Regions from separate parts of the Ruegeria sp. HKCCA5463 genome, predicted to be linked through region 4. Evidence: riboswitches for the same ligand, from Rfam matches in the RefSeq annotation. Region 4 holds a riboswitch; each other region holds the start of a gene.
The links. Region 4 has a riboswitch for cobalamin ahead of GOW09_RS13945 (DUF1636 domain-containing protein). Riboswitches for the same ligand answer to the same signal wherever they lie in the genome.
Positions count from the first base shown of each region.

Region 1: another riboswitch for cobalamin. It lies ahead of GOW09_RS21455 (DUF4198 domain-containing protein); the one in region 4 lies ahead of GOW09_RS13945 (DUF1636 domain-containing protein).
Region 2: another riboswitch for cobalamin. It lies ahead of GOW09_RS07430 (aromatic ring-hydroxylating dioxygenase subunit alpha); the one in region 4 lies ahead of GOW09_RS13945 (DUF1636 domain-containing protein).
Region 3: another riboswitch for cobalamin. It lies ahead of GOW09_RS15170 (DUF1636 domain-containing protein); the one in region 4 lies ahead of GOW09_RS13945 (DUF1636 domain-containing protein).

Region 1 is NZ_WQFL01000016.1:16,998-24,974, forward strand. It holds gene GOW09_RS21435 (ATP-binding cassette domain-containing protein) at 1-451, opposite strand, end outside; gene GOW09_RS21440 (ABC transporter permease) at 451-1,524, opposite strand; gene GOW09_RS21445 (sugar ABC transporter substrate-binding protein) at 1,633-2,652, opposite strand; gene GOW09_RS21450 (ROK family transcriptional regulator) at 2,906-4,030, shown strand; cobalamin riboswitch at 4,152-4,351, shown strand; gene GOW09_RS21455 (DUF4198 domain-containing protein) at 4,484-5,269, shown strand; gene cbiM (cobalt transporter CbiM) at 5,276-5,887, shown strand; gene GOW09_RS21465 (cobalt ABC transporter permease) at 5,884-6,459, shown strand; gene cbiQ (cobalt ECF transporter T component CbiQ) at 6,459-7,238, shown strand; gene GOW09_RS21475 (energy-coupling factor ABC transporter ATP-binding protein) at 7,235-7,885, shown strand.
Region 2 is NZ_WQFL01000002.1:277,957-285,933, forward strand. It holds gene GOW09_RS07425 (hybrid-cluster NAD(P)-dependent oxidoreductase) at 25-1,107, opposite strand; gene GOW09_RS07430 (aromatic ring-hydroxylating dioxygenase subunit alpha) at 1,113-2,366, opposite strand; cobalamin riboswitch at 2,448-2,652, opposite strand; gene GOW09_RS07435 (hypothetical protein) at 2,919-3,170, shown strand; gene GOW09_RS07440 (hypothetical protein) at 3,179-3,403, shown strand; gene GOW09_RS07445 (DUF3833 family protein) at 3,433-3,975, opposite strand; gene GOW09_RS07450 (DUF3833 domain-containing protein) at 3,972-4,589, opposite strand; gene GOW09_RS07455 (MFS transporter) at 4,586-5,809, opposite strand; gene GOW09_RS07460 (hypothetical protein) at 5,809-6,354, opposite strand; gene GOW09_RS07465 (NAD(P)/FAD-dependent oxidoreductase) at 6,308-7,639, opposite strand; gene GOW09_RS07470 (SDR family oxidoreductase) at 7,833-7,977, shown strand, end outside.
Region 3 is NZ_WQFL01000007.1:66,114-74,090, reverse strand. It holds gene GOW09_RS15195 (hypothetical protein) at 1-728, opposite strand, end outside; gene GOW09_RS15190 (TolC family outer membrane protein) at 802-2,220, opposite strand; gene GOW09_RS15185 (protein-L-isoaspartate O-methyltransferase) at 2,315-2,968, opposite strand; tRNA gene GOW09_RS15180 (tRNA-Cys) at 3,194-3,267, shown strand; gene GOW09_RS15175 (SLC13 family permease) at 3,896-5,752, shown strand; cobalamin riboswitch at 5,986-6,193, shown strand; gene GOW09_RS15170 (DUF1636 domain-containing protein) at 6,285-6,656, shown strand; gene cobW (cobalamin biosynthesis protein CobW) at 6,658-7,713, shown strand; gene cobN (cobaltochelatase subunit CobN) at 7,719-7,977, shown strand, end outside.
Region 4 is NZ_WQFL01000006.1:123,610-131,586, forward strand. It holds gene GOW09_RS13920 (FAD-dependent oxidoreductase) at 1-586, shown strand, start outside; gene GOW09_RS13925 (inositol monophosphatase family protein) at 854-1,633, shown strand; gene GOW09_RS13930 (iron ABC transporter permease) at 1,657-2,667, opposite strand; gene GOW09_RS13935 (ABC transporter substrate-binding protein) at 2,669-3,619, opposite strand; gene GOW09_RS13940 (ABC transporter ATP-binding protein) at 3,636-4,409, opposite strand; gene GOW09_RS13945 (DUF1636 domain-containing protein) at 4,406-4,762, opposite strand; cobalamin riboswitch at 4,860-5,057, opposite strand; partial or broken gene GOW09_RS13950 (D-lyxose/D-mannose family sugar isomerase) at 5,158-5,822, opposite strand; gene GOW09_RS13955 (carbohydrate kinase) at 5,839-6,765, opposite strand; gene GOW09_RS22645 (ROK family protein) at 6,796-7,854, opposite strand; partial or broken gene GOW09_RS22650 (GH1 family beta-glucosidase) at 7,831-7,977, opposite strand, start outside.

The sequences.
Region 1 (7,977 bases), on a different contig from region 4:
ACAGAGTTTCAACGGCTTGATTGATGTTCTGGATCGTCATCAGACCCAGTTCGCTCAGCTTGTCGCGGGCGAATTTCTCCATCGCCGGACGGTCGAGCATTCGGAGCCATGATCCCAACGGCCCTTTGCGCCGGATTTCGCGCCCCATGAAGATGTTGTCCGCAATCGACAGGGCGGGGGACATCGCAAGCGTCTGGTAGACCGTTTCGATACCGGCTTCGCGCGCGTCAATCGGCGAGTGGAAATTCACTTTCCGGCCTTCCAGCCAAACATCACCTTCATCCGGCACCACCGCGCCCGATATCGCCTTGATCAGTGTTGACTTGCCTGCGCCGTTGTCGCCGATCACGGCCAGAATCTCGCCCGGCATCAGATCGAAATCGCACTGATCCAGCGCCGTTACCTTGCCGTAGCGCTTCACAAGGTTCCGTCCTTTGAGAATAGGTTCCATCAGGCTGCCACCTTTCTGATCCACTGGTCGACCGCGACCGCTGCGATGATAAGGATGCCGATCAACAGGAACGTCCATTGCGCATCAGCGCCCAGCAATCGAAGCCCAAGCGTGAAGACCCCGACGATCAACGCTCCGAACAATGATCCGAGAATGGACCCGCGGCCACCGAACAGGGATATACCCCCGATCACGACCGCCGTTATGCTTTCAATGTTTGCCAACTGTCCTGACGTCGGAGACACGGAGCCAATGCGACCAATCAGAGCCCAACCCGCGAAGGCGCAGATCAGCCCGGACAGCATGTAAACCGACATCAGCGTGCGATGCACATTGACACCGGACAGCTCGGCAGCTTCCGGATCATCACCGACCGCATAGACATGCCTTCCCCAGGCGGTATGACGAAGCGCATAGGAAAGAACGAGGATAAGCACCAGCATGAAGATCACGCCGACGGTGAATACTGCCCCTCCGACGTTGAACTTGGCACCGAACAGTTGCAGGATGCTGGCATGTTCCTCGATCTCCTGTGACCGGATCGTTTCGTTCTGAGAATAAAGGAAATTTGCCGCGAGAACGATTTGCCACATGCCAAGCGTCACGATGAACGGTGGCAGTTTGATGCGGCTGACAAGATAACCGTTCACCGCGCCGATTGCTGTGCCAACGAGAAGGCCGCAAATGATCGCGACCGATGGCGGCAGCCCATACCGGAAGGTGAACTGACCCATCACAACCGACGACATCACCATGATTGCCCCGACGCTGAGGTCGATACCGGCGGTCAAGATGACGAGGCTTTGCGCCGCCGCCACGATCCCGACGATCTGGACCTGCTGCAAAATCAGGGTCAGTGCAAATGGCGAGAAAAACTTGGAGCCCAACAAGACACCGAAAATGACGATGGCAGCCACAAGGACGATCAACGGCACCAGAGAGGGGTTCACATGCAGAAAATGCTGAACCGTTCCGACAAACCCGCGGTGGTGATCGTCAAATTCGGCAACCTGTTCCGGGCTGCCTTTCGCAGCGGCTTCGAAGTCGTCTGATCGTCGTGAAGTATCGGACATGAATGTTCCCCCAAAGCGTCAGGTCACTGACGACTTTAGCAAGTTTTCGGGCGATTGGGTGGTTTGAAAAGCGGAAGGCCGCCCTCTGCGGCCCTCCGGGTGGTCAGGTCATCCCCAGCAGAGGTCCATGCCTTCCTTGACCGAGATCGACTCGACGCCTTCGGCGGGCTTGTCCGTTACAAGCGCCACGCCGGTGTCAAAGAAATCCTTGCCGGGTGTGTTTTCAGGCTTCACGCCTTCGTCCGCCCATTTCTTGACGGCCTCAACCCCCAGTGATGCCATCAACAGCGGGTATTGCTGCGACGTCGCGCCGATCACACCGTCGGCAACGTTTTGGACGCCCGGGCAGCCTCCGTCCACGGAAACGATGAGCACGTCATTTTCGCGCCCGATGGCTTTCAGCGCTTCATAAGCGCCTGCTGCCGCAGGTTCGTTGATGGTGTGAACAACGTTGATCGTCGGATCCTTGGCCAGAAGGTTTTCCATCGCGCGGCGACCACCTTCTTCGTTGCCGGCGGTGACATCACTCCCGACCAGACGGGGGTCATCTTCATCGCCGATCACGTTCGGGTCCGCCAGATCGATACCGAAGCCTTGCAGGAAACCCTGATTGCGCAGCACATCCACTGTCGGCTGGCTGACGGCAAGATCCAGTGTCGCGATTTTGGCGTCGTTGGCCGCGTCGCCCAGCGTGGCTTTTGCCCATTGTCCAATCAGCAGCCCGGCCAGGAAATTGTCCGTGGCAAAGGTCGCGTCAGCCGAGTCAATGGGTTCCAGCGGCGTATCCAGAGCGATAACCAGAACACCTGCATCCCGCGCCTGCTTCACGGCCGGAACGATGGATGATGTGTCCGAGGCCGTCAGCAGAATGCCCTTGGCGCCGTCCAGAATGCAGGTCTCAATGGCTTGCACCTGCGTTTCATGGTCACCGTCAACTTTGCCCGCAAAGGCTTTGAGCGTCATTCCCAGCTCTTCCGCTTTTGCAGTCGCACCTTCTTTCATTTTGACAAAGAACGGGTTGGTGTCCGTCTTGGTGATCAGGCAAACAGTTTCGCCTTCCGCCATTGCACTGCCAGCCATGGCAGTAACCCCGAGCGCAGCAGCACCCGCAAGTTTTGCAAGTTTCATCGATTATCCTCCCAGTTTTTTCTATGCCGAGTAGGGCACGAGGGCGATCAGGCAAAAAATCCTGACCCCATAAGAAACAATCACAAGATTCGAATTTTGAGTCAATAAATAAATCACTCTTATTTATTATTGACAGGGCGGGCGGGCTTTCTCATTCTTCAACAGGAAAGGGGTGGTCGTGCCGGAAAATTCATCTCGGAAAAATTCGATTGGCCTGCACGGGTCAGAGGTGCGCGGAACCAACCAAAGCGGGATGCGGGCCCGGAACGAACGGCTTGTATTGTCGCTTGTCCGGCGTCACCAGGCCCTTTCGAAGTCCGAGATCGCGCGCATGACAGGACTGTCGGCACAAACCGTTTCCGTCATCATGCGGCTGTTGGAGAAGGATGGTTTGCTTTTGCGCGGCGAACCGGTCCGCGGGAAAGTCGGGCAACCTTCCGTTCCCATGCGACTTAACCCGGATGGTGCCTTTTTCTTTGGGCTCAAGGTGGGGCGTCGCAGTGCCGAGTTGGTTTTGACTGACTTTGTCGGAAATGTGCGGCAACGCGATCGGCGAACCTATGACTATCCAACGCCGAAAGCCACTTTGGAGTTTTCCACTGAGAGTCTGGGCAAAATGATATCATCCATGTCGCCTGAGGCCAAAGGCAGGATTGCGGGACTTGGGATTGCCATGCCGTTCTACCTATGGGACTGGGCCCAGACCCTTCAGGTTCCTCAGGAAGAAATGGACCCGTGGCGCGTATCAGACCTGAAGGCTGACCTGGCGCGGCGCCTCGATATTCCGGTATTCCTGCAAAATGACGCCACTGCGGCTTGTGGGGCGGAATTGGTATTCGGTCCAGCCGATGGGCCCAGGGATTTCCTGTACTTCTATATCGGGTTTTTCATTGGCGGCGGTGTGGTCCTCAATGGCGCAATCTTTTCGGGACGTGGAAACGCGGGCGCAATCGGCCCCTTGCCTGTGCCAGATGATGCCGGTGGTGTCAGACCCCTTATCGACGTGGCCAGCCTGTATGTGCTCGAGCGTGCAATCACCACAGCAGGTGTCACGTCGCATTCCATTTGGGAAACGACCCAGCGTTGGGATGTGCCAAAAGTTCAACTGGAATACTGGTTGAAACAGACGGCGAGTGGGATTGCCTATGCGATTGTCTCGTCCTGTAGCCTGATAGATTTCGAATGCGTGAAGATTGACGGCTGGATGCCGCAGGACATCAAGGCGCGTTTGGTTGAAATGGTCGAAGACAAACTGTCTGAGCTTAACCTGACCGGTCTCGAGCGCCCTGCCGTGCTGGCAGGGACCGTGGGCCCGGAAGCACGCTCACTGGGCGCGGCGAGCCTGCCGTTGTCGGAAAGGTATCTTTCAGAAGCTTAGATGTGAAATCACCTTGTTGCCTTGGATATTTCACAAACTGGTTCACTCTCGCAAACTGCCGAGCTCATTATTTTCGATGGCCGTAACACATTTTCGTTGACGGAGGGCTGAGTTGTCTGGCAAGCCGCTCGGCATGTCCGGTTCCGGGGCTTGCTCTGGAATCAATAGGGAATGCGGTGCGGGCTCAGGCCCAATTCCGCAACTGCACCCGCAACTGTAAGCGGCGAGCAGGGCTGAAACGCCACTGGGGGTTGCCCGGGAAGGCCAGTCCGACGCTTTGACCCGCAAGTCAGGATACCTGCCGGACATGTGCCCTCACAAGGGGCACTCCTAATCGGCGACGGGATGTGCGTCGGACCAGGATGCCTGAAAAGGGTAATTTGGCGTTGAATGTCCCGTGGTCAAAACGAATTTCGCGCCGGGATTGGCGCGACGGGACAAGGACGACTGTTCATGAAAACGCTGCTCAGCGCAGCCGCTGCCGCGGTGGCTCTTCCTGCCATAGCAAATGCGCATTTCCTTTTGGAATACACCACCGACACCATGATCGAGAAACCGGGCGATGTACCGGTCAAACTGATTTTCTGGCATCCGTTCGAGAATGGCCATGTCATGGATCTGGAAAAGCCGCAGGAATTCTATGTGATCCACAACGGTGAAAAGACCGATTTGCTGGACACGCTGGAACCTATCCGGTTCACTGGCGGGGAAAACGAGGGTGCGGCGTTCAAGGGCAGTGTCCCGGTCAAACGTTCGGGCGACTATGTGCTGGTGACGGTTCCTCAGCCTTATTATGAGGAATCCGAAGACATTTATATCCAACAGCTCACCAAAGCCTTCCTGAACCGCAACGAATTGCCGACCGACTGGATGAATCCCGTGGGTCTGCCGACCGAGATTATCCCGCTGAACAAGCCGACCAACATCATCGCGGGTTCGACTTTCACGGGCCGTGTGCTGGCTGATGGTCAGCCGGTTGCGGGGGCCGAGATCGAGATCGAGTACATGGCCGCCGAACCCGACATGGAAAGTTCGGCCGTTTCTGCACCGAAAGCGTCTCCTATGCCGGGTGGTGCGGTGGTCGCAATATCTGACGACAACGGGTACTTTTCGTTCGGCGTTCCGAAAGCCGGTTACTGGGGTTTCGCCGCCCTTGGTTCCGGTCCGGCAACCGAACATGAGGGCAAAGAACTCAGCCAGGATGCGGTCATCTGGATTCGTGCCTGGGATCTGGAGTAACCCCAAATGCACATCGTCGACGGAGCCCTTTCCAACCCGGTTGTAATTGGCGGCGCCATAGCCGCCGCGGGCGGGATCGCCATGGGTCTCAGGTCTCTGGATCTTGATCGCATCCCCACTGCGGGCGTGCTGTCAGCCAGTTTCTTCGTGGCATCCTTGATCCACGTGCCCATTGGTCCGTCGTCGGTCCATCTGATCCTCAACGGCATGGCCGGGCTGCTGCTTGGTTGGGCCGCATTCCCGGCTTTGTTCGTCGGGCTTTTGCTACAGGCGGTCTTTTTCGGCTTTGGCGGGTTGACGGTGTTGGGGATCAACACCGTCAATATCGCCTTTCCCGCAGTGGTGGCCGGAATGTTGTTCGGTCGTCTGATCGCGCGTGGAACGCCTTTGCAAGGTGCAATTTGGGGGGGCGTCGGCGGCGCATTTGCGATTGCGGCGACAACCGGCATGGTCGCGTTTTCCTTGGCGCTGTCGGGGGATGAATTTCTGCCTGCCGCCAAGCTTGTTTTCTTCGCCCATATTCCTGTCATGGCCATCGAGGCGATTTTGACCGGGTTCGCCGTGTTGTTGGCGCGCAAGGTCAAGCCCGAGCTGTTTTTCAGAGGAGCAGCCACATGAAGCATCTGGTTGTCATATTGGCCGTGTGCTGCGCACCTGTGCCTGCCCTGGCGCACAAGGTCATAGCCGGCGTTTTCGAGTCGGGAGACGTCATCGAGGGCGAAATTGGCTTTTCTAACGGCGACATGGCAAACGGCACCGAGGTCATTGTCACCGGCCCGGATGGGGCCGAGCTGGGTCGATCGGTCACGGATGCGGACGGTTTTTTTGTCTACACGCCGACCTCGGCCGTGGCGCACACCTTCTTTGCCAACCTTGGCGCCGGGCATGTGGCCGAAGTCACGATGTCTGCCGAAGATGTCGCGCGGATCATGGGCGTTGCCGTGGCAGAAAACGGTGGCTCATCTTCGGCTGCTGTGACGCAGGCCAGCGGTTCGGCGGCGTCTCTCAGCGCCGAAGAGCAGCAGGTTATCGCCAAGGCCGTACGTAACGAATTGCGCCCGCTCAGGCGCGAGATTGCGGCCTATCGCGAACAGAATGACCTGCAAACCATCCTTGGCGGGATCGGGTACATCGTTGGTCTGTTTGGTCTGGGCTTTTACATGGCGGCCCGCCGCAAGCTGGCCTCCTGATGGCACACGTTCTGGGGCACAAGGAAAAAACACTGTCCGAAGCCGGTGACGGACCAGAAGGTCTGATCAGCCTGCTGGATCCTCGGATGCGGATCGTCATGGCAGTTGTTTTTGCGGTCGTGACCGTGGCGCTGTCATCCCTCGGCGCGCTCTGCGCGGCGCTGACAGTGTCGCTTTCGCTTCTGATAGTTTCACGTCTGCCGCGGCGAAAGACGTTGAAGCGAATGGCCATGATGGATGGGTTCATCCTGTTCATGCTGGTCCTGTTGCCCTTTTCCATGCCCGGGGATCCGATGTTCACGCTTTGGGGATTCTCCGCAAGCTGGCAGGGTTTTTGGAAAGCGGTCGAGATTGCCTTGACCGCCAATGCCGTGATCCTGTCCCTGTTGGTTTTGGTCGGGACGATGGAGCCGGTTACACTGGGCCACGCCCTGCATCGTCTGCGGTGCCCCGAAAAGCTGGTTTACCTGCTGATGTTCACGATCCGGTATATCGAGGTCTTGCGCGAAGAATACCTGCGGCTGCGCGCCGCCATGAAGGTGCGTGGTTTTCGGCCAGCAACAAACTGGCACACATATCGCAGCTTTGGCTACCTTGTGGGTATGATGCTTGTGCGCGCGATCGAAAGATCAGAACGCATCCTGGCCGCTATGAAGTGCCGGGGGTTTTCCGGGCGTATGCCGTTGCTTCAGGAATTTGCCCTGACCCGTGCGGACATTGTGTTCGCGGCAGGTTTCAGCGGTCTCTGCCTGGGTCTGATCGTTCTGGAATTCGCATGACACTGATCGCGCTTGAAGACATCTGTTTTTCCTACCCCGGCCAGCCACCCGTTCTGGACGGGGCAAGCCTGAGCCTGAGCGCGGGGCAGCGCCTGTCCCTGACAGGCCCGAACGGAGCGGGGAAATCGACGCTCCTGCGGATTTTGCTTGGGTTGCAGCGCCCGTGTTCAGGCACCGTCACCGTTTTTGGTCAGCAACGCGTGGAAGAGGCTGATTTCCATGAGGTCCGCCGCCGGGTGGGGCTTGTATTTCAGGATGCGGACGATCAGCTGTTCTGCCCGACCGTCGCCGAAGACGTTGCTTTTGGTCCGCTCAATCTGGGCAAGACCCGTGACGAAGCACTTGCCATCGTCGACAAAGTACTGGGCGATCTGGACCTGATGCACCTGAAGAACCGCATTACCCATAAATTGTCAGGCGGAGAAAAGCGTCTGGTGACCCTGGCGACGGTTCTGGCGATGGAACCCGAAGTGCTGTTGCTGGACGAACCGACGAATGCGTTGGATACGAAAAACGAAGCGCGCCTGCTGGAAATCCTGCGCGCGTTGCCACAGGCGATTTTGCTTGTCAGTCATTCGCCGGCGTTCCGCTTGGAACTGGCGCCCGATGAACTGGATCTTCGCGACGGGAAGCTGGTGCCGGTCTGACCTGTTCTCGTGGCAACCGGACATGGTGGTTTCAGAAATGCAATCATACCGCCTGAGCCACGCCATGAAACGGAAAGCGAACCTTGCGCGTC
Region 2 (7,977 bases), on a different contig from region 4:
GGCTTTGATCGTGATGCGAAGCGCCTAAACCTCGATTTCGACCTTGCCGATCGGGTTCGAGCAGCAGGCCAGAATGTACCCCGCGTCGATGTCGTCTTCCGAGATCCCTCCGTTGTGGACCATATGGACCTCTCCGGCAGTTTTCTTGACCTTGCAGGTACCGCACACGCCGAAGGTACAGCCTGACGGTATGTTCAGGCCAACCGAGCGGGCGGCGGCAAGCACCGTGTCGGTCTCGGCAACCTTGGCCGTCACGCCCGAGGTCGCGAACAGGATCTCGGCGCTGCTGTCGTCGTCCAGAACAACGTCATCCAACTCGGGCTGATCCGCCTCGGTTTCCACCGGCGCGCCGAAGCTTTCCTGATGGTAGTTGTTCATATCAAAACCAAGACCGGCCAGCGCGTCGCGTACCGCTTGCATGAAGGGCTCAGGACCGCAGCAATAGACTTCGCGCTCAAGGTAATCCGGCGCCATCAGCCCCAGCATCAATTGGTTGAACTGACCCTGATATCCCGTCCATGGGCGGTAGCGGTCCGGCTCTTCCACCACGAATTTCAGGTCCAAACCATCCGTGCGGCTGGCCATCTGTTCCAAGCGCTGGCGGAAGATGATCTCGGATGGCCTTTTGGCGCAGTTGATGAAGACAACGTCCAGATCGCGGCCTTCGTCCCACATACAGGTGGTCATCGACATCATCGGGGTGATGCCCGAGCCAGCCGAGATAAACAGGAACTTGCGCGCATCGCTCAACGCGTTGGTGAACAGGCCCGCGGGCCCAATGGCCTTGATCCGCATGCCGGGTTGAAGATTGTCCAGCATCCAGCGCGTGCCGATACTGTCGGGTTGCGCTTTGGCGGTGATGGTGATCGACCGCGGCCGCGACGGCGACGATGAGATCGTGTAGGTGCGATGCACAACGCCTCCGGGCTGGCCGGGCGCCGGAATCTCGAGCGTCAGGAACTGACCGGGGTGATAGGCGAACTGCGCCCCCGAGGGGGCACGGAACGAAAAGCTGGCGGTGTTCGGCATCTCGGGCACGACCGAGACACATTCCAGCATCTCTCCATCCTGCCAGACGGCTGATGAAAGCGTGTTCAGGTCTTTCATCAGCCTTACTCCGCCGCCATGGAGTCAGGCGCCAGGCGGGCCGAAACTGTGTTGCAATACCAATCCACGAATTGCAGCACGCCGGATTCCTGAATGGCTGAATACGGGCCGGGCACATAGGCCGGGCTGTTGATGCCCTGCTGGTTGTCCTCGACCACCTGACGGTCTTCGTTATTCGTGGCGACCCAGACTTCGGTCAGACGTTTCACGTCATAGTCAACGCCTTCAACCGCATCCTTGTTGACCAGCCATTTGGTCGTGACCTCGGTCTCTGTCGGGCCGATCGGCGTGACGCGGAAAACAATCGAGTGGTCGGCAAGAAAGTGGTTCCACGTGGTCGGATAGTGGAACTTCAAAAGCGATCCCGCATCCGCAAAGGGCGACCGGCCCAACCAACGGCGCACGGCGGATTTCCCGTCCATCGTATAACTCTCGGCCCCTTCTTTCAGCGGCATCCGCGCCAGTCGATATTGGCCGTCCTCGTGCAGGTAGAACTGCGATGGCATACCCGCTGCCTGGCACCTGTCGAAATGGGCTTGCATATAGGCTGGGGTTTCACCGCCTTCGATCCCCGTCACGCCCGGATCATCAGGGAAGGTCCGGCACAGCGCAGGGTGGTTGCCGCCGCAGTGATAGCACTCGCGATTGTTTTCCCAGACCAGCTTCCAGTTGCCGTTCTCGATGATCGTGCTTTCGAAGGCGACCTTGGCATTCGCAAGATCATGCGGCTCAAGATACGGGCGGGCGATATTGGCGAACGTGTCAAAATCCGGGGCGACATCCGCCAGACAGATGTAAACCAACCCGGCAAGCTCGCGGCAATGAACCGTCTTCAAACCATGCTGCCTGGGATCAAATTCCGGCCCCATGTCGCGGGCCCACAGCAAAGAGCCGTCAAGCTCGTAGGTCCATTGGTGATATGGGCAAACCAGCTTCGGCGCGTTGCCTTTTGCCGCCTTGCATATGATCGAGCCGCGATGGCGGCAGGTGTTGTGAAACGCCCGGATCTGGTTGTCGGCGCCGCGCACGATGATCACGCGATAGGCACCCACGTTGTATGTTACATAGTCGCCGGCTTTCACCAGTTCGCAAGCAGGAATGGCAAAGAGCCATTCGCGATAGTGGATGGTTTCCAGGTCGGTCTGAAAGATCTCGGGGTCGGTGTAAAAGGCCCGTTCCAGAGCATAGCCCGGGATTCGACGCGCCAACAGGTTTTGGACATTGTTCACTTCTGGCTCTCCTGCCGCGCCCCGCGGCATTGCTTGGGCAGATGACAAGGAGGAGCCGTCCGGAAGCGCGCGAGGATCACGTCCGAAATCCGTGCCCCCACCGCCACCCGCGGTTTGACATATCTTTGAGGCTGGTTTCCGGACTTGAAAGGGGCTTGCGCCCGGTTGCGACACCTTCCCGGGATCCTCGTCCCAGTGGTTGATTGTCGAACCTGACCTTCCTTACCGTTGCGGGGGCAGTACCGGACTTACACCGATTTCCCAATTCTCCGCTGTCTGAGAATCAAGCAGCGGCACCTCACGATGGCAGCCTACTTTTTACCCGCTTGGGCGCTGAAATGCTTGCGACATTTCCGGTTTCAAAACAGACATGGAAATTTTCCGGCAGCGTGGACGGCGCCGGGATCACAGTCCTTGGCACAGGGGCGTGGCAGGCCCGCCAGCATGGCGTTTTGCGGTGGCCGATGGCCTTGCGATGGATGCGGCCACGTCTGACATCGGCGCCGCCTAATTGTCCCCCAACCGCGACGGCGAAGGCCCGGCTGCTCGGATCAGAAACGAAACGCTGCACGTCGCCTGAGCATGGCTGGAAAAGAGAGTGTCAAGCCAAGTGAAGGAGGTTTGCAGCAAGCCCTTTTGGGTGAAGTTGATCCGTTTGGGATAGTGCTGGCTTTCAATGGGGCAGGTGAAGAAGGCGAATATCCGTCATGCGAGAGTTGTCAGTCCACCTTGTCAACGGTCGGTAGAAAACCTCATTTTGTCCATAAAAAATTGTCTTTTTCGGGAAAAACCATTACGTTTTCCGAAAATGGTGGAAAACACCGGAGGCAGTAAGAGAGCAGATGCCAAAACCGAAAACAGGTGTTTTGCGGACAACAGTTCCTTCGCGCCTCATGGGAAAACGGGATGGTCTGTTTTTCCTCTGGGGGCAGATAGAACGCGCGCGCTTGAAGGTCGAGGGCGGCGAACGCGCCGAGGGCGCGGCCTCGGACGGGCCAAGGGCAAACACGGCCGGTGAGGTCAAGGGATCGACGACAGCATTGGTGGACGAGTTTATTTTCTACTGACTTTTGTGATGAAACCGGTCCTGGCGGCCCTATTTCTTCTCGAAGAACAGGATGACTTCACCCAGACGGACGCCATAGCGTGAGACATACGCGCGGTTCAGCAGACGGTCGTCATCCAGCAGCCACATCCAATCGTCGAATTTGACACGCATGGTCCCGTCCTTGATCGGCAGGTCGATCTTGTATTTCCAGTTGAACGTATCCCCGCGCTCAATCCCGCTGGCGGTTCCCAGCACGCCAGGCGCCGTACCGGTCCACGTATCCTCTCCGGTTTTGGTCAATGTCCAGATGCGCTGTTCCGTCGCGCCATCGTCGTAGACGAAGTCTTCGACCAGGGTCAGGGTTTCGCCGTCCCATGTCCCGTCGATATCAACCGTGAATCTGCGGGGGATATTTCCCAGAACATCCTGAAACTGACCGTAGGCCACTGTTTTGCCTTCGAAAAATTCCTCGAGGTTCAACTGTCGGTCCGACAGAAACGTTTTTGGTACCTTCGGTTTGCTGGAGCAGGCCGCCAGAAGTGCAAGGCTTGCGATGGCGACGCAGGCGATGAAAGAGCGAAAGGTGATCATTGCAACGGCTTCCCTTCCAAAGTCGCGTCATACCCGTTTGACCCACTTGGATGCATCGGTTTAGAACTGGGGCTTGGACGCATTGTGGCGATCAGTTCCGCGACCTTGACGCCAAACTTGCGCATCTCGGACCGATTCATGATGACGCCGGTTTCTGTCAGATACATCCAATCGGTGACATCCAGCGTATGTCCACCGGCGTCATCTGGCAGAATGATACGATAGGTCAGTTTCACCGTGGACCCCGAGATGATGCCCCGACCTTCGCCTACGATATCATCCGCCATTGCCGTGAATGTGTTGCCAGTTCCCAGCGTCAGGTACCATTTGCGGGTCATCTGTTTTCCGTTGGAATACGTGAAGTACTCGGTCAGCGTGCCAGAGTTGCCTTTCCATTCGCCGGACATGCGCGCGACAAAGCTGTTCGACATTTTGCCGTTGGGGCCATAGATCAGGCCCTCGGACAAGATCTCTCCGTTCAGGTGTTTTTTCAGGGAAAAATCTGGCCCGGTGCCGCTGTAATCTGACGGCGATTGCGCGCGAAAGCTCAGCAGCCTTGCGCGGATGAAGACAGCGGTCAGAAGGACCAGAAGGATGATGGTGAAAGCGTTCATTTGCTTGTGACCTCGGACGGCAGGGTCAACACCATCCCGAACGCTCCGACTTTCAGGATGCAGGGCAGCACCGCATAGGCAAGATTGAGTGTATCCAGCGCCTGTGCGGAATTGGTTTGACCGGGGGTGAAACCGCTGCGTTCCAGCAGCGGCAGAGTGAAAAAGGCAGCCAGGGCGAGGCCCAGTTTGCCAGCGAAGGACCAGATGCCAAACGCGGCTGATGCGTTCAGCCCGGCCCGGGTAAGGACGATCGAGAACATGGCCGGCAATACGACCATATCCGCGCCCAGCGCCGCGCCCGAGGCGAGACAGATCATTGCAAAACCCGCAAGATTTCCTGCACTCAGTGTGGCAGCGCCGATAAAGCCGGCAATCGAGAGCGGCATGGCGATGATCAGAGTCTGTTTCGGGCCAATTCTGTTGCTGAGCTTTGCCCAGATCGGGACGCTCGCGCCTGCGCTCAGGAAGAACAGGATCAACAAAGGACCCGCCTTGCCCGGCAGTTGCAGCCGGTCTTCCACAAAAAACAGAAACAGGGTGGAGGTTATGGCAACCGGGAGGCTGTTGACCAAAGCCAGCGCAAGAAGGCGCAAGCCACCGGCCTGACCCAGACCTGCAAAGGACAGGCCTGATCCGGTGATCGGTCTGCGTCGCCAGATCGGGATCGTCAGTATCAAGGTCAGAACGGACAGCAGCCCCAGAAACGCTCCGAATGCGGGGTAGCCTTGGGAGTGTGCCCCGAAAGCGACCAACAGGGCCGGAGCGCTGGCTGCGATGACCACCCCGGTCAACTGCCCGCCTTCACGATAGGCGGCCAGTGTCATCAGCTCTTGCGGATCGGTTCGCTTTGCCAGAGTTGCGCTGCGACCATACAGAAGAATGGTTCCCAGGCTGTATGCCGAGAACAGCAAGATCAGGATCGCGACCAGTTCCGGCACGCTGGCACCCTGCGGCAGATTGAAAAGCAGGGGAAACCCGATCGCCAGCCCCAAAGCCGCCATCGCCGCAAATGCAAGCTGGCCGCCGGGCCATCGGTCGATTGCCCAACCGATCAGCGGATCCTGCACCAGATCCACCAAACGGATCACCAGCAGCACCGTACCAATGACCCCAAGGCCAATACCCAGGTTCACGGCTGCAAAGCGCGGCAAGTGGATATAAAGCGGGATACCCGCCGCAGCGAGCATCAGCGCATAGAGACTGACCCGGGGATAGAGCATCACCGCCCCTGTAGCCTGCGCGTGAAGGACGCGGACCGCGTGTTGTCTCCCAGGAACACGGACATGAAACTGCGCTTGATGCCCGGATACGCCATGGTGCAGGTCTTTTGCCCGTTCAGCCAGAAACTGACCTTGTCGGGACCATCAGAAACCGCCAGATAGCTGTCCCCTTTCGCCACGGCTTTGAAACACCGGTTCAGTTGGTCGCGAACGGGTGCTGAACGGCCGATGCGGTCCATCTCGTCAAGCGTCGAGTTGACCAGCGCTTTCTTCTTGATGTTCTTGCGATAGGTCAGTTGCAGGGCGATATCTTCGCTCCAACTGAACGGCGCACCTTTGGGCGTATAGAGTTTGGCGTCATAGATCGGCAAACCCAGATACCGGAACGTCGCGGTTCCGCGCAGCTGGGCATCGTTCAGTTCTTCCGTGACCGGCGATGCGATCAGCCCATTAGGGATCAGCAAGGAAAGTGCAAGAAACGCTGTGCGCCATATCGCCTTATTCAGCGGCAACAGATAGGGCCGGGTCTTTCCCAGGAATGCCATTGTCAGCTCCGATGGTTTGCGGGGCGCCATTTATTCGAGCAACGACATGCATCGCGCTGGCTATCCCGTCTTCGTGAAATCCGTGCCGGTTGTAAGCACCGGCAAACCAAGTTCGGTTCTGTCCCTGCATCTCGCGGATTTGCCCTTGCGCCTTCAGGGCGGCCTTGTCGAAGACCGGATGGGCAAATTCAACCTGGTCATAGATCTTTTCCGCGGGAATTTCTGATGAAGCGTTCAGCGTTACAAACAGCGGGTCACTGTCCGGAATGTTCTGAAGCCGGTTCATCCAGTAGGTTACCCCCACATCTCCGGCTTGCGAACGATAGGTCCAGCTTGACCAACAGGCGCGCCGCTTTGGCATCTGACCTGGGTCACAATGCAATATGGCCGTATTGGGCTGGTAGCGGATTGCGCCCAATGCAGCGGCTTCCGCGGGGGTCGCGCCATCACCCAAAATGGCAAGCGACTGGTCGGAATGGGTGGCCAGGATGATTTCATCGAACTGATCCACGGCGCCCTGGCTGTGGATGGTGACGCCCATCTCGTCACGGGATACATTCTGAACAGGGCTGGCCAGACGTATTTCTGCCCCCCGCGCACGAAGGGCCGCGTCGATCCGGCGGACATACTCTATGCTGCCGCCTTTGACCGTGTACCATTGATGCTGGTTTGCGCGACCACTTGCCAGCAAAGCGTGATTGCGGAAAAACTGCACCAAAGAGCGTGCGGGGAACTGATCCACGAACTCGACCGGCGTAGACCAGATGGCACCGCACATCGGCATCAGATAATTGTGCCGGAACCAATGACCCAACCGCAGCTGGTCCACCAATTCGCCAATCGTGGTGTCATCGTCCTTGGCGGCTTCTGGGGCTTCTTTGCCAAACCGCAGAATATCAGCGATCATTTTATAGTAAGCCGGACGCGCCAGATTGCGCTTTTGAGCGGTCAGTGTGCGCAGATTGTTCAACCCGTATTCAATGCGGCCATTGTCGATTGTCGCGCCAAAGCTCATCTCGCTTTCGATCACGGGCACGCCCAGCTCATCAAACAGCCGGGTCAGGTAGGGATATGTCGCATAGTTGAAGACTATGAAGCCCGTATCGACCGGTTGATCCCCGTTCTTTCCGGCCATCACCGTGCGGGCATGGCCACCAAGCCGAGGTTCGGCCTCATAGACTGTCACGTCGTTGTTTTCTGAAAGATAGTAAGCGGCGGAAAGTCCCGAAATGCCTGCACCTACAATCGCGATTTTCTTCCGTACACCCCGGGGTTCGTCGAACATTCCAGCCTCTTTACGTATCAGTTTACAAAAAGATACGCAGGGTAGGCACAAGTGGATCAATCCGATTAGAAGTTTTTAACAGATGCACTACCTTGTGGCTTCTGGTTTGAGCTTCCGTGACCTGCGCTACCGTTTTGATCCGAAGCGGATGCGAGGCCGTATTATCGTGAAACACAACTGAATCGGCCCACACATGAGCAGCTTTGACGGGAAAACCATTTGGATCATCGGCGCAAGCGAAGGGCTGGGTCGCGCTTTGGCGCATGCGCTTGGCCAACAGGGTGCTTCCCTGATCCTGTCTGCGCGCAATCTTGAGCGGTTGTCCGAACTGTGTTCTG
Region 3 (7,977 bases), on a different contig from region 4:
ACCATTTTGCGCACGTTTCGCGTGATCCGCTCGCCCATCGCGCCTTGCAACTCCTGGCGGACAACTTCCGCGATCAACTCACGCAATGTTTCTTCATCCAAATCCGTTGTCGAAACGTCTTCAACGACTTCAGTGGCACGATCGGATTCAGCCGGTCGTCCCGCCCGGATGAACTCTGCGTTTTGTATCGAAGCGGACTCGGGTTGAGGATCGTCCGTATCTTCCTGATCAGTCAGAACGACGGTCCTTGCGGCCGCAAACTCCTCTTCGACGTTCCACGGCAGGGAATGCGTCGGTGTGCCGGAATAGGCGTCTGCGCTGTCGCCATCCGGCTCCCATTGATCCTCGGTTTGCGCAATCGCCGCTTCCAGCGCTTCGATCTTGGCACTCAGGCTGATCGCGGGATCATCGGTTGAGCCAGTTTCCGCGGAATGCCCCTCGGTCGCGTCATCCGCAGTGTTGGCAGGATCACCTGCCCTGACGATGTCGCAGGCACGCAGCAGCATCGGCTTGGCCGAGTCGGCAACATCAGGAGACGGCTTGGCGGGCATGATCTCGGGCTGAGCGGGTTTGCTGATGCGCAGCGCGTCCGTCAGCACCAAACGCCCCGGCTTGCGCGTTGCACCCTGTTGATCCGAGGAGGATTTACCGCGACTGTCTTCACTGACCAGACGTTTGACCGAAGACAGAACGTCTTCGATCCCTGCTTTCACGACATTATCAGACATTGTTCTCTACCGCTCTATCGTTGGATCGAGTGTAGCCAAACAATCCGAGCCCTACAACAAATAGTATTGCCGGTCAGTCCCGACGCAACGCTTTGAGGACTCGATCCAGATCCTTGCTCTGTTTGCTGACACGCGCGGGGGCTTTCTTGACCAGATTATAGTACAAAGTCGGGTCATAGATCTGAACCGCCAGGCCAAGACGTTCTGCCGTCAAAAGGCCCTGCGCCTGCAACAGCTGATACGCTGCGCGGGATCGTTCCGTTCGCGACGCCACTTCGGCCAGCTGCGCGTCCAGCAAATCCTGCTGAGCATTCAGAACGTCCAAAGTGGTCCGGGCACCCAAGGTCGCTTCTTCCCTGATGCCATCAAATGCCACCTGCGATGCGCGAACCCGTTCCGTCGATGCCCTGAGGCTGGCACTGGCTGCCTGGAACGCTGCATACCGGTCCGTAACGCCCTGTGTGATATTCTTTTGTACGTTCAGAAGATTCGCACGAGACGCATCCCGATTTGCCATAGCGCGCCGCACATTCGCGGCCAACCGGCCACCGGCGTAAATCGGCTGTGTAAAGTCCAGCGACACGGTCGCGTCATTCACATAGTCGTTGTTGTCATAGCTTTCACGCACACCCGCATCCGCGTTCAAACTGACATTCGGCCCAAGGTTGGCCCGCTGTTGCTGGACAATCAGATCAAAAGCGCGGACCTGATGCTGCGCCGACAGAATCGCCGGGTGGTTGCGTTGCGCGAGGCTGATCGCTTCTGCCTCGCTCCGTGGAAGATTGGGCAGGCTGGGTTGACCGGCCGTCCTCCCTGGCGCCTTGCCGACCGCATTGACATACTCAGCCTGCGCGATGCTCAGTTCACCACGAGCGACCGCCAGATCAGCTTGAGAACTTGCCAACTGCGCTTCGGAAAGCGCCACGTCCGTGCGCGTCACTTCGCCAACCTCGAAGCGATCATTCGATGCGCGAAGCTCTTCCGCCGAAACATCCACGTTGTTCTGGCGAATTGCGACTGTTTCTTCCTGTAGCAGCACGCCCAGGTAAGCATTTGCAGCGCGGATAAGCACCTGTTGCTCAATGTCGATCAGGGTTTGTCTGGTCGACAGAACCGTTTCCTGCGCCGATTGCTTGCCCAGAACCGAAGCGCCACCATCATACAGAAGCTGAGTTAGCCCCAGACCGGTGAAAAACCGGGACGGCTCGGTCGTTGTGACCACATTGTTGGTCCGAGACCGGGTATAATCCTGGCTGACCTGTACAGTCCAGTTGATGATTGGCCGTAATGCAGAAAGCGCGATTGCCACGTCTTCATCTGCCGCGCGCAGCAGCGCCCGGTTCTGCTCCAGCAAGCCGCTTGTATTATACGCGCCGATGAAGGCGTCTGTTATGTTGTCAGCCCACGCCGGACGCCCTGGCATAACGCTGATGGCAAGTCCTGCGGTCACTGCGAATGCCCTGACCAGCTTGCCTGTCGCTGAACCACGCATACCGAAATCCTCTCAAACGAAATTACACTGCCCTGAAAGCAGTTTGCGGTCTTCTTTTCAACTAATCAAGGCGCCAGCAGAATCTATCGGCGAACTATAGCGAAAATGCACACTCCGCCGAAAAGCTCTCTAGTATCGGTGCACTGGCGTTGAACGCATCCCGCCAGCTGACCCGGCCTCCGGTCTTTCGACCGATCCGCACAGTTCCAAGATTGCCTTCAACAAACAGGCATGCAATCCGGCCATGTTCCTTGAGCTGATCCAACAGCGCGTCGGGAATCCGTTCAACACCGCCCTGCACCATGATCGCATCGTAAGGACCGTGCTCAGCCGCACCCTGATCCAAAGGACCGACGTGGATAATGGCATTGTCCACATCGGCCTCAGCCAACAGGCTTTGCGCCTCGGACGCCAGCGAGTCGTCGCTTTCCACACCAACAACCAACTGGGCCATACGCGCGGCAACCGCAGTGGAATACCCCGTCGCCGGAGCGATATCGAGAATCATCTCGTCGTTCGAAATGTTGAGCGCATCCAGCATTTTAGAAAGCGTTCTCGGCTCGAGCATACAGCGCCCGTTGCCCAGATCGATCACACTGTCGGCATAGGCGGCCTCACGCTGTGCGTCAGGCACGAAGTTTTCGCGCGGGACGTTCAACATCGCCTCAATTATCGGGAACTTTGTAACATCCGAAGGCCGGATTTGCGTATCAACCATAGTGCGGCGCCGGGCAGCGAAATCTGTCATAGGATCTCTCGAGTCATTCCCAAAGTTACCCGGCTTTTGCCACATCCTGAAACGCCCAGCAACGGCCCTGTTGACGCAACCCCCCTGCGCCTGTGCGTTTGCGGTTGCGGGCTTCGGCAAATTTCAATCTCGTCGACAAAATTGCGCGCAATCCTCTGGACGCCCCTTGGGAAAGCTGCTAAAACCCCACGCACACCACAGCAAGTATTTGATTTTACTTGTAAAGGCGAGTTGGCGGAGTGGTGACGCAGCGGATTGCAAATCCGTGTACACCGGTTCGATTCCGGTACTCGCCTCCAATACCTCCAATGACTTGCGGTACTTTTTCCCTCCTCGAGGTCCAATATCCAACCAACTATTGGATTTTTCGTGTTTCGATCTGGTTCTGTTCCATCCGACTGCGAGCATTCTTGGCATATGCCGCCAGCTTGCGTTCAGGCAACACCCGCCGTACTTCCTGGGCATCTTCATCTCGAAATGTTCAGAATTGGTGACCTGAACCATTGGTCCGGCCCTTTCAGATGTATACCATTCTTGTGGGCAGTTTGCGATCAAGGACGGCCAAGCTGGCCCTTTGTGCGGTTCAGGCAGCGGCAGAATGGTGCTGCAAACAAAGCTGTCGGATTGTCTGTCGTCCATGGCTGGAATTGACCTGCCATTACCTGTGCTGCTTCGACCTGGTTGGGACGGCATCGCGCCTGCGCGAAGCGTGCAGACTGCCTTATGCAATTTGGCCTATCCTTCTTTCTGACGTGTTCGTCAAAACGGGCCTCCGAAGGCATTGCTCCAACAACAGCCCTTGAGCAATATTATGTCTCACCATCGCCGAAAAACGAAACTTCATGACAACTCGGGAAGGATGAACTAGGACTCTAACAAAGAAAAAGTTCTGGACGTATTGTGGAACACATTGCCTTTACCTTCGAGATGGGGGTCGTTTGCACCCTGCTGGCTTTCACCGTTTTTCTGTTCGTTTCCGAGATCATAAGGATCGACCTTTCCGCCATATTGGTTCTGGTTCTCATAGGCTTGCTCAGCTACGCGCCCGGGCTGGGAAATCTGGCGGATGTCACCCTTCTGTTCGACGGCTTCGCATCCAATGCCGTCATCTCGATCATTGCGGTCATGATCGTCGGGGCCGGTCTGGACAAGACGGGGATCATGAACAAGGTGGCTGCCGTCATCCTCAAATACGGCGGCAAATCCGAAGGCAGGGTTGTACCAATCATTTCCGGCACCGTTGGCGTCATATCCTCGTTCATGCAGAATGTCGGCGCCGCTGCTCTGTTTCTGCCGGTTGTCAGCCGAATTTCCACACGGTCGGGCATACCGCTGTCGCGCCTGCTCATGCCGATGGGATTCTGCGCCATTTTGGGCGGCACCATGACGATGGTGGGGTCGTCTCCTCTTATCCTGCTGAACGATCTGATCCTGACGGCAAATGACAGTCTGCCGGCCTCTCAGAAAATGGAGCCCTTCGGCCTGTTCTCGGTCACGCCGATCGGTGCGGTTCTGATCCTGACGGGAATTGGTTACTTTCTGCTGTTGGGACGTTGGGTTTTGCCCGAGGCTGAAGGGCCTGACAATACGGGTACCGGACAAGGGACACAGGAATACCTGCAAAGGGTCTATGGCCTCAAAGCCGATGTGTTCGAAGTCGTGGTGCCCGAGGACAGCCCTTTGGTCGGCGAGATTCTGGCCGACATCAACCACGAAAACCACCTGTACATCATTTCCACCTTCTATCGCGGCAAAACCTCGATGGTTCAGGTTTTGACAGCGGAAATTGCAGCGCCGTGTCGGCTGGCCATCGTCGGCCGCCGTTGGGAGGTCGAGACGTTCGCCGAGAAATACGGGCTGACCGTTCTTCCGGATTTGGACATTTTCGTCGAAGAGTTCGCCCCAACCAATGCAGGCGTGGCCGAGGTGGTCATCACGCCCGACAGCAAGCTGATCGGCAAATGCCCCCGCGAGCTTTTGTTTCGCAAGACCTACGGGATGTCGCTGCTGGCCATTCACCGCGGCGAAGAGACGCTGAGCCATGTCGAGACCGAGGATCACGAATCCACTCAGATCGGGCTCGAAAAGTTTCAGGCGGGCGACATGCTTGTGGCACATACCAGATGGGACAACCTGATGCGGATCAAACGAGATCCGGATTTCGTCGTTGTGACGACGGACTTTCCTCAGGACGAGCTGCGGCCGCAAAAAGTCGGCTGGGCCCTGGCATTCTTCGCCATTTCGCTGTCGTTGATCCTGTTCACGGATGTCCGGCTTTCACTCTGTCTTCTTACCGGCGCGGTGGGCATGATGCTGACCCGTGTGCTCAGCGTGGACGAGGCATACCGCGCGGTCGGATGGAACACCGTATTCCTGCTCGCCTGCCTCATACCTTTGGGACAAGCCGTGCAGAACACAGGTACGGCCGCGTGGATCGCGCAGCAGATCATGATAATTCTGGACGGCTGGCCGCTCTGGTCGCTGCAAACCGGCATCGCCGTTCTGGCGACGGCCTTTTCTTTGGTCATGTCCAATGTGGGGGCCACGGTTCTGCTGGTGCCTCTGGCGGTATCAATTGCGGTGGCGGCGGGTGGAAACCCGGCCGTCTTTGCCCTGACGGTCGCTATATCGACATCGAACAGCTTCATCATCCCAACCCATCAGGTAAACGCGTTGATCATGGGTCCGGCCGGATACAAGGTGATGGATTTCGTCCGCTCCGGCGGAATAATGACGGCGCTGTTTCTGGTCGTCTCGCTGCTCATGATAAACGTCATCTATTAGTATTAGCGCAAGAGGATCCGGGGGGTTCGGTGGTCTTTTCTCATCATCTGGACAGGTTCAGTCAAGGCACCCGTTCACCATAGTCTACGCCCCTTGCTAAGATACCGTTCGTCGCCGGGCCCACCTCAGGCTGGGTCCCGGCACACCATGCCGCCCATCGACGCCCACAGGTCGCTTTCCATGCCTCTGCATCATTGTTGCGCGCGACTCGCTTGACAAGCAGGCCAGCGGTGCCGCATGTCCCTTTCGTTGGTGTCGGTGAGAGCCGATGAAAAGGGAATGCGTCAACGGTCTTGCCGCCAAACGCAGCCGCCCCCGCGACCGTGAACGGAGAGGATGCCCAATGCCACTGGCCCGAAAGCCGGGAAGGCGGGACATCCGACAGAGGCCCGCCTCTGGCATCCGCAAGCCGGGAGACCTGCCAACAACCGAAGTTGAAACCGGGCGGGGTGTTCCGGTGTCGGGTCCATGACCACTCGTGGCCCGCATGAAACCCCGTCCCCCGCGAAGAGGATTTGGGGGGATGAGAGACATGACCGAGACCGCACCAGTCGAGTTGCTGGTCTGTACTACCTGCCGTCGCGGCCTGCCTGTCGAAGATGATGCGCAACGCCCGGGCGCTTTGTTGCACAAGGCCCTGGAACAGGCAGACCTGCCCGACGGTGTCACCCTGCAAGCCGTTGAATGCCTGTCAAACTGCGATCAAGGCTGTTCGATCGTGTTGCGCGGGCCGGGCCGCTGGACCTTCGTGTATGAAAACCTGAACGAAACAGATCATGTCGACGTCATCGTCGACGGCGCGACCAAGTATCTGGCCACGGAAGATGGTTTGGTGAAATGGCGCGAACGCCCCGAACATTTTCGCAAGAACTGTGCCTCGCGCATTCCCCCCATTGGAGCCTGACATGTCGAACCTCGAAAAACTCCCCGTCACAGTGATCACCGGCTTTCTGGGCTCGGGCAAGACCACTTTGGTGCGTCACCTGATGCAGAACCCGCAGGGCAAGCGCCTTGCCGTCGTAGTCAACGAGTTCGGCGATGTAGGCGTCGATGGCGACATCCTGAAATCCTGTGCCATTCCAGATTGCCCGGCGGAAAACATCATGGAACTGGCCAATGGCTGCATCTGCTGCACCGTGGCAGATGATTTCATTCCCACCATCGAGGCCCTGATGGCGTTGGAGCCGCGCCCGGATCATATCCTGATCGAAACCAGCGGTCTGGCCCTGCCGAAACCGCTGCTCAAGGCATTCGACTGGCCTGACATCCGCTCGAAGATCACCGTCGACGGCGTGATCGCCTTAGCCGATGCCGAGGCTGTGGCCGCAGGCCGTTTCGCGCCCAATGTCGAAGCGGTGGACGCCCAGCGCATGGCCGATGACTCGATCGACCACGAAACGCCCCTGTCCGAGGTGTTCGAGGATCAGATCTCGTGCGCCGACATCATCCTGCTGACCAAGCCCGACCTCGCCGGCCCCGAAGGCGTGGCCAAAGCGCGCGAGATCATCGCCGCCGAGGCGCCGCGCCCCCTGCCCGTCGTCGAAGTGGCCGAAGGTGCCGTGGACGTGCGCGTTGTGCTGGGTCTGGAAGCCGCCGCCGAGGATGACATGGACGCCCGACCCTCGCATCACGACGGCCATCACGATCACGAGCATGACGATTTCGAAAGCATCATCGTCGAGCTGCCCGAGCAGACCGATCCGGCCCAACTGGTCGCCAATATCGAACGCCTCGCCAATGAACTGAACATCCTGCGCGTCAAAGGGTATGCCGCCGTTCAGGGCAAACCCATGCGCCTGCTGGTCCAGGCAGTGGGTGCCCGCGTGCGTCACCAGTATGACCGCCCGTGGGAACCCGGTGAAGACCGTCGTTCGCGTCTGGTCGTCATCGCCGAGCATGACGATATCAAAGAGGCGGAAATCCGCGAAATCCTCGTGGGTGTGCGTGAGGCTGCCGAGTAAGACCCATGCACGTCGTCTTCCGCGAAAGCCACGGGCTCGAGGAAACCGAGACCCCAACCGATCTGGGCCAGAGCCCGGCGGATCTGGTGGTGCTGTCGTTTTCGGACAGCGATCTGGGGGCTTTCGCGGCGGGCTGGCATCGCGGCGGCGGACCGGAAGGGCGAATGCCGACCCTGCGGCTGGCGAATTTGACGGCGTTGAAACACCCGTTATCGGTCGATACCTATGTCGAGCAGACGATGGAGGGCGCCAAGGGCATTCTGA
Region 4 (7,977 bases):
CCCGGTTAAGGCGCTGCGCGTGACTTATGTGGGTGAACTGGGCTGGGAACTGCACCTGCCGGTGGAATATGCACAAACCGTGTATGACGCCTTGATGGAGGCAGGGCGCCCGCATGGATTGATCAATGCGGGCTACAGGGCGATTGAATCGCTGCGTCTTGAAAAAGGCTATCGCGCCTGGGGCTCGGATATCGGGCCGGATTATACGCCGTTCGAAAGCGGCTTGGGCTGGGCCGTGAAACTCCGGAAAAATATTGATTTCAAAGGGCGCGCCGCCTCTGAGGCGCAAAAAACCGGCGGCGTAAAGAAGATGCTGGCATGTTTCACGGTTGACCCCGAGGTTGTTCTTCTGGGGCGTGAAACGATCTATCGGAATGGCGAAAGGGTCGGATGGCTGACTTCGGGCGGCTATGGTTACACCGTCGAAAAGTCGATCGGCTACGGTTACATCCGAAACGCCAACGGTGTCGACGCACAATACGTCACATCAGGGACATATGAATTGGATGTCGCCACTCAGAGGGTTCCTTGCGAAGTGACGCTGCAACCGCTTTACGACCCGCAGATGAGCCGGGTGAAGACCTGACCCGAGGGTGCAAGAGCAGATCTACCGACACACGCACGGCGATCGGAACACATGGGGAAAGCATGCAAACAGGGCAAATCCGCCCAGAGTGTCCGAATGTTCGTCGAATCTGACGGATTTCGATCCATAAGCCATTGATAAAGTTTCAGTATTGTCACACCTCATGCCCATCTGAAAACTGAACTGCAAGACTTCCCATTCAGCTTTCAGGGCAAACAACCTTTCATCCGTTGGAGATTGGATGACTTCAGCCGAAAAGGACCGAAAATGGTAACCCCAGATGCGTTGACTGAACACGCGATGAAGATTGCTGATATTGCCACGGAGTCCGCGATGCGGTTTTTTCGGGGGTCTTTGGGCATTGAATTCAAACAGGATGAAAGCCCGGTGACGCAGGCCGACAAGGCAGTTGAGGCGGAAGTTCGCACCTACCTGAAACAGCATTTTCCCGGACACGGCATCTTTGGCGAAGAGCACGGTCAAGAAGCAGGCGACGGGCTTCATATGTGGGTGATTGACCCGATTGACGGAACCCGTTCGTTTCTGTCCGGCCATCCTTTGTTCGGGTTCCTTTTGGCGCACCTTGTGGATGGGCGCCCTCGGTTGGGGCTGGTCGGAATGCCGGCCTTACATGAGACCTATTTGGGTGTGGTTGATAACGGGGCCAGCCTGAACGGGCGACCGATAAAAGTGTCGCACACCACGCGTCTGGATCAATCGGTTTTGTACGTGAATGAAGGCGACAAAATTTATCGCGATCATCCTGACCTGTTCAGCCGGCTGATGAATGCAGGGCAGACGCGCCGATTTGCCTATGATTGTTATCCCCATGCCTTGCTTGCTTCGGGCCATGTCGATGCTGTGGTGGATTACGATCTGCAACCTTATGACTATCTGGCGCTCTCACCTCTGATCACGGCTGCTGGCGGAGTGATGACCGATTGGCACGGGCATGCGTTGCCCCTCGATTCAGATGGCGCGGTCGTTTCCGCCGCAACCCCTGAATTGCATGCTGAACTGCTTGACCTCATCAATGTCGAAAAATGACAGTGTTGCGCAACCTTGGAAAACTAGCTCCCGCGATCAGATTTGAACAAATACAAAAAGACAAAAAGTGATCCTATCGACGTCGTGACGATTCCGACCGGCAACTCCTGCGGAGCCAGAAGAAGGCGTGACAAGATATCGGACAATGTCAACAGAATCGCGCCCACGATCGCCGAGACGATCAGCAGGTTTCGGTGCAGAGTTCCGGCGATGCCGCGTGCAATATGAGGCACCATCAGCCCGACAAAGCCGATTACACCGGCAACGGAAACGAAACTGGCCGTCGCCAACGCGGCAACGAAAAACATGCTGAACCGCAGTCCTTGAACGGGAATACCCAGTGACGATGCTGTGAAATCCCCGGTCAGCAGCGCGTCAAGCCACCGGCTGCGGTAAAGCGAATAGCTCAGGATCAGGCCCAATCCGATCAAGACAAGCGGGAAGGTTTCCCATCTTGCCAGTCCCAGACCGCCAAGCATCCAGAATATCACCGAATGCGCTGCGCGATTGTCGCCAGAGAAAATCAGGTAGTTGGTGATCGCGGAAAACAGAAAGGACACCGCCAGGCCAGCCAGGATCAGTTTTTCGGGTGCGCTCGTACGCAAGCCCTGAACCAGCGCCAGAACAATGCCGGACGCAATCAGACCACCGCAAAATGCCGCCAGCGGCAACGTCCAGATTCCCAGGACATCACCCGTGACGGTGATCACCAGAACGGCGCCGGCAGCAGCACCCGAGGACAGACCGAACAGAAACGGATCTGCCAGATCGTTTCGCGTCGTTGTTTGCAAAACGACACCAACGACGCCCAGTCCCGCACCAATCACGGCGGCAAACAAGGCACGGGGCAGGCGAAGGTCGAAGACGATCCGGTGCAAGGGCGACATGTCTCCTTCCACCAGACCGGTTCCGAGGCCGATGGCCGAAAAAACTTCGCTTATGGGGATTGGGGTGGTCCCGTAGACGATCGACAACAGCAAAAGGGCGGTCAGAACAACCGCCCCCAGCACTATCAAACGGCCCAATCGGACCATATCAATTGGTCTCCGGGTGCATCGCCTTCGCCATCTTCTCGATCGCCTCGATATTTGCCGGGCCGGGCGTCAGTTCCTCGTAACGCAGGCCAATCCAGCGCTCGTTCTTTACCGCGTCCGTTTGTGACATCACCGGGTGATCCTTGAGGAACTGGAAAGTGTCCTCTGCGCCGTTGCCGGATTGATAATCGAGCAGCACCAGAAACTCCGGGTTGGCCGCTGCCACGGCCTCCCACGACGTGCGGCCCCAGCTGGTATCCAGATCATGCGTCACGTTCTCGCCACCCGCGGCTGCGATCATTGCATCGGGAATGGCGAACTTGCCAGCGGTGAACGGAGCATCGGCCGGTCCGTCCAACAGGAATACGCGGGGCTTTTCCAGATCGGCTGTTTTTGCTTCGATGGCGGACAATTTGTCTTTCCAGCTGGCAACCAGCGCCTCGGCCTTGTCTTCGACCTGCATGACCTTGCCCAGACGCAGAACGTCATCAAACAACAGGTTCATGCTGGCCTCGGGGCGATCCTTGTCCAGATGCACGCAGCTTTCGGTCAGGATCATGGTCTTGATACCAAAGGGTTCCAGCGTGTCGGGCGTGACGTCACCGCCGGGTTTCATGCCATAGTACCAACCGGCGAAAAACAGATCGGGTTCGACGGCCACAAGGTTTTCAATGGTCGGGTATTTGGGGGCAAGCTCTGGGATATCGCCACGCTGAGCATCAAAATCAGGGCTTGTTTTGTACCAGCCGGTAATTCCGGTAAGCCCCACGATCTTGTCCTGAAGGCCGAGCGCAAAGGCCATATCCGCCATGTTCATGTCATGCACGACCAGACGTTCCGGCGCCGAGTCAAAAACCAGCGGTTCGCCGCAATTGTCCACGGTGACGGCTTCCGCTGCCGCGCCACCTGCCAAGCCAGCGAAAACAACCACCGGCCAAAGTTTCTGCATCATATTTAAGTTCCTGTTATTATGACAGTTTCCGTTTTCGGATATCCAGTGCGGGGATCATGCGGCCTTCGTGCTGAAAGCACAGATAATCCACGCCGAATGTCTCACGTACCCGGTCTGGGGTCAGAACTTCGACAACAGGCCCGAACCCCGTCAGACGCGTGGCTTTCATCAGCGCCACATGGGTGGCGAATTCCGGGATCATGACCAGATCATGGACGATCATGACGACCGTTACCCCCAGATCAGCAACCAGAGACAGCATGTGCCCCTTGGCATCGGGGTCCAGATGGTTGGTTGGCTCGTCTAGAAACAGCAAGGACGGGTTCTGGGCCAACGCGCGCGCGATATGTGCGCGCTGACGTTCTCCGCCGGACAGTTGACCCATCGTTTTGTTGGCAAAATGCGACAGCTCGGTCGTCGTCAGAACCCGTTCCAGATCAGCCTTGTGCTGAGCCATCGAACGTTCGCCCTGAATCGGGATTTGCCCCAGCGCAACATAGTCTTGCAGGCGCATCCGCCCGTCAGGCATTTCCTGCTGCCCGACCACAGCAATGGAGCGGGCACGTTGGCGGGCGGACAGGGTCCGAAGGCTTTGGCCTTCTATCCAAACATCACCCAAGATAACCCGTTCGATCCCGCACAGCAGTTTCAGCAGAGTGGTCTTGCCGGCGCCGTTCGGCCCGGCGATTGCCAGAATTGATCCTTCTTCCAGACGAAAGGACACATCCTGCAACAGGATATCGCCATTAAGAGCATAGTACTCCAAATTTTCGGCAACCAGAAAACTCATGAAGCGCCACCGGACGGCAATGCGGGTATTCGCGACAAGGTCTTTGCGAAAAGGGCAGGGGGGCGGTCCGAGGCGCTGGTCCAGCCATCGTCACTGTCGCCGAACTGGGTCGCGAATTCGACCAAGGCGGACAGGTCGTGTGATGTCGTGATATCGCCAAACAGGTACTGCGCTTTTCCCGGGGCCTGAAATCCGACCGTCATGGCCCGTTCACAACCTGCCATGCAGGCCACCATTCGGGTTTCAAAACCGTCAGGCAACCGGGCATTCAGCTCGTCTTGCGCAGCCTCGGCAGACATCGCCCCCTGACATGTTGAACAGATCAGAACGTAGTGATCAGAATAGCAGGTCATAGCCATCTCCGTCGTTTGCCAGACGCAGACAGAGGGCACATACCCAGATATTACGCAAACACGCCATCAAGCCTCCTTCCGAGACGCCCCGCCTCGGGTTGGTTTATAGTGCGATGGCAGGTCTCCTGACTTGCGGGTCGTTGCTTGGCCGACCTTCCCAACCCATGCGGGTCAGTGGTGAAGTGGCGTCGCTCACCGCTTACAGTTGCGGGGGCAGTCACGGACTTGGCACATTCCAGCGCCGCACCGTGTTCCCATTTTCATCCCTTACGGAACCATCCCGCTCAGCTAGTCCGGCAATGCCAGACTTGTCAAGCGGCAGACGAAGGCGGTGGTAGATGGAATTGCAACAGCCGCGCCAGCTGTCCTGCTGCGCCAGCCCGGACCGAACGGTGTCAATAGTCTGATACAAGAAGGAAATCCGGCTCGAAATCTTTCTCGACCTTTGAAAACCGTGGAATTGGCTTTTCAAACACATTGTTCGTACGGTCGTCATTCACGGTCGATACCTCGCCAATAAGGCAATCGCCGCGCTCGGCCCAGAAAGCGTGCCAGATGTCGGGCATCAGAGTTACGCTTTACCCGGGCTTCAGCCGTACGTGCTCTTGGGGTTGCAAGGTTACAGGGCAGGCATCGCTGGGGACCGTCATCGGGTTGCTGCGGTCGACGCCACCGTTTGGATCCGGCGCATGAATTTCCAGAAAGAGATCGCCGCCGCCCCGGTTGATGATGTCTTCTGCCTTGATAATATGCCGGTGCACCGGAGAAAGCTGATTGTCTTTCGAGATCAATAGTTTTCTGCACAGAGCATCCCACGCCCGGATTTCAGATCCTTCGTCTAACCAGTGCGTAGAGTGAACGGGAATAGGTAATGTTCGTCGAAATGGCCTTGTGCGTAATCGGTAATATCCCATCCCAGCCCGCGGCTGCGGATCGTTTTGGCCAGAGGGCTGCGCATTTTCTCGGGCGACCAATCCGCAAAGGGTGGCAACACGGCGCCGAAGGGTTGAATGAACGCCTGTGCATAGGGCTTGATGTGGTTGATTTCGGATCGTTTCATCATGCCATCCCGCAGATCAAAGTTCGTGCGCCCAAGGGGGTTCCGCCCCGGCTCGGGAAACGGTTACGGCCGCCACGTCAGCGCCCAGTTCCATGGCGGCTTGCAGGCTTTCAACCGTCAATCCGCGCAGAACTGACTTGGTCAGATGCCCTGCGCGGCTGAGCTCGGTCAGAACGCCGGCGTTGAACGTGTCACCTGCGCCGATCGTATCGACCACTTCAACGGGTTTCACAGGAACCGAGACTTCGGAACCATCCGCCAGGTAACCGTGCGCCCCTTCACTGCCACGCGTGACGATGACAACGGAAGGACCCGCCTGCAACAGCACAGACGCTTTTGCGGATTCGGATTCAGCGCCCGGAATGATCCAGTCCAGGTCCTCGTCTGAAACCTTGACGATATCCGCACGCGAGATCATACGGTTCAAACGCGTCCGAAATCGGGTTTGATCCTTGATGAAATCCGGGCGGATATTCGGGTCCAGCATCACTGCCCGGTCGGAACCGTGGCGGTCCAGAAGGGCGGCATAGGCATCTGCGCAAGGTTCACACGCAAGGCTGATTCCACCGAGATACAGGGCAGAGACAGCAGGAAGCTGATCGGGCATGTCTTCGGGCAGCAACATCCGGCCCGCAGTGTTTTCATCAACAAAGCTGTAAGAAGCGTGTCCATCCGAGAGCTGCACAAAGGCAAGCGTGGTGGGACGGTCCGAGGTGATCACATGTGTCGTGTCCACATGGCTCGCTTTCAGCGCATCGATCAGTTGTTGGCCGAACATGTCCGATGACAAACCTGTCAGCATCCCTACCGGAACACCCAGACGTCCCATCGCGACGGCTGTGTTCAGAACTGCACCACCAGTATGTGGCACAAAACCAATTGCGCCCGATGCGGTCGGTTCTGAAATCATATCTATCAGCGCTTCACCACAGCACAGGATCATGTCTTGGTCCTTTTAGGTAAGAAACTTCGGTTAGTCTGGTTGCTGTCTCAGCGCATTCTTGCAGAAGTTGTTTGCGCCGATGATCCCGAACTCTGCCTGTTCAGATACGTATAGGTTCAGGGAGCGGCGCAAATCGCTGAAGCGGCCGCCGCCGTTGAACGCATCCTTGAAGTTGTCACTGAATAGCCAGCGGTTTTTCTCGGCAACGCCGCCGACGAGGAAAACGCCCCCCTCCGGCATCAAGGTGACCGCCAGATCACCCATCAAAGCACCCAGATGGGTGGTAAAAATCTGCGCGGCTTTTTCGGCGACCAGATCGGTGCCGTTACGGGCATCGTTCAGAATGTCCTTTGCAGAGCGCGCCTGAGTTCGCGCTTGACCGGCTGCCAATTCAACCGCCTGATACAGGATCGGCAGGCCGGTTCCGCTTAGGAACATTTCTGCTTCCAGCGCTAGGCTGTCCCCAAAGAAACAGCCCGGTGCGATGCGACGTGCCGCCTCAAAGATATCAACTTCGTCGCGATGGCGCGGGTACAGGCCCACGTGCCCGCCTTCGCCGGAAACCGTGTGATACCTGCCTTCGGAATATAGCAACGCACCAACGCCAAGCCCGGTTCCGGGCCCTACAACCAGCCGTGTGCCTGCGGGCGGCGTTACCTGACCCTGCAAGACCGCCACATCCGACCGGGTCACCTCGGCCACTGACCATGCCGCGGCGGTAAAATCATTTATGACAAAGGTGCGCTGCGCTCCTGTTGCATTTGCCAACTCTGTCTCCGAGAGATCCAGGTTCGCGTTGGTCAGCTGAATCGTTCCGTCCCTGACCGGCCCGGCTCCGGCTGCTACGACGGCCTGTGGGTTGGTTCCGATCTCGTCCCTGAGATCATGGAGCGCCTCCAGCAGGTTTTCCAATGTTCCTGTCGGGTGTTTCCGAAGATCTGCCAATTCGCCATTCGTAACGACGCCCAGACGTGTGTTCGTGCCCCCGATATCCGCGACCAGGTTCCAATGCTCATGCACGGCACCGAATGGTTGCGCTAACGGCTGAGAGACGCTCTGACCCTCGGACAGGGCGGATTTCAGCGCCATGAAAGACGCTTTGGGAGTTCTCACAAGTGTTTCGAAATCCACGTCCACCAGTCCAAACCTCTTCTCGTACCCGAAGGCCCATTCATAATTGTCCAGCAGCGACCAGACAAAATAGCCATTCAC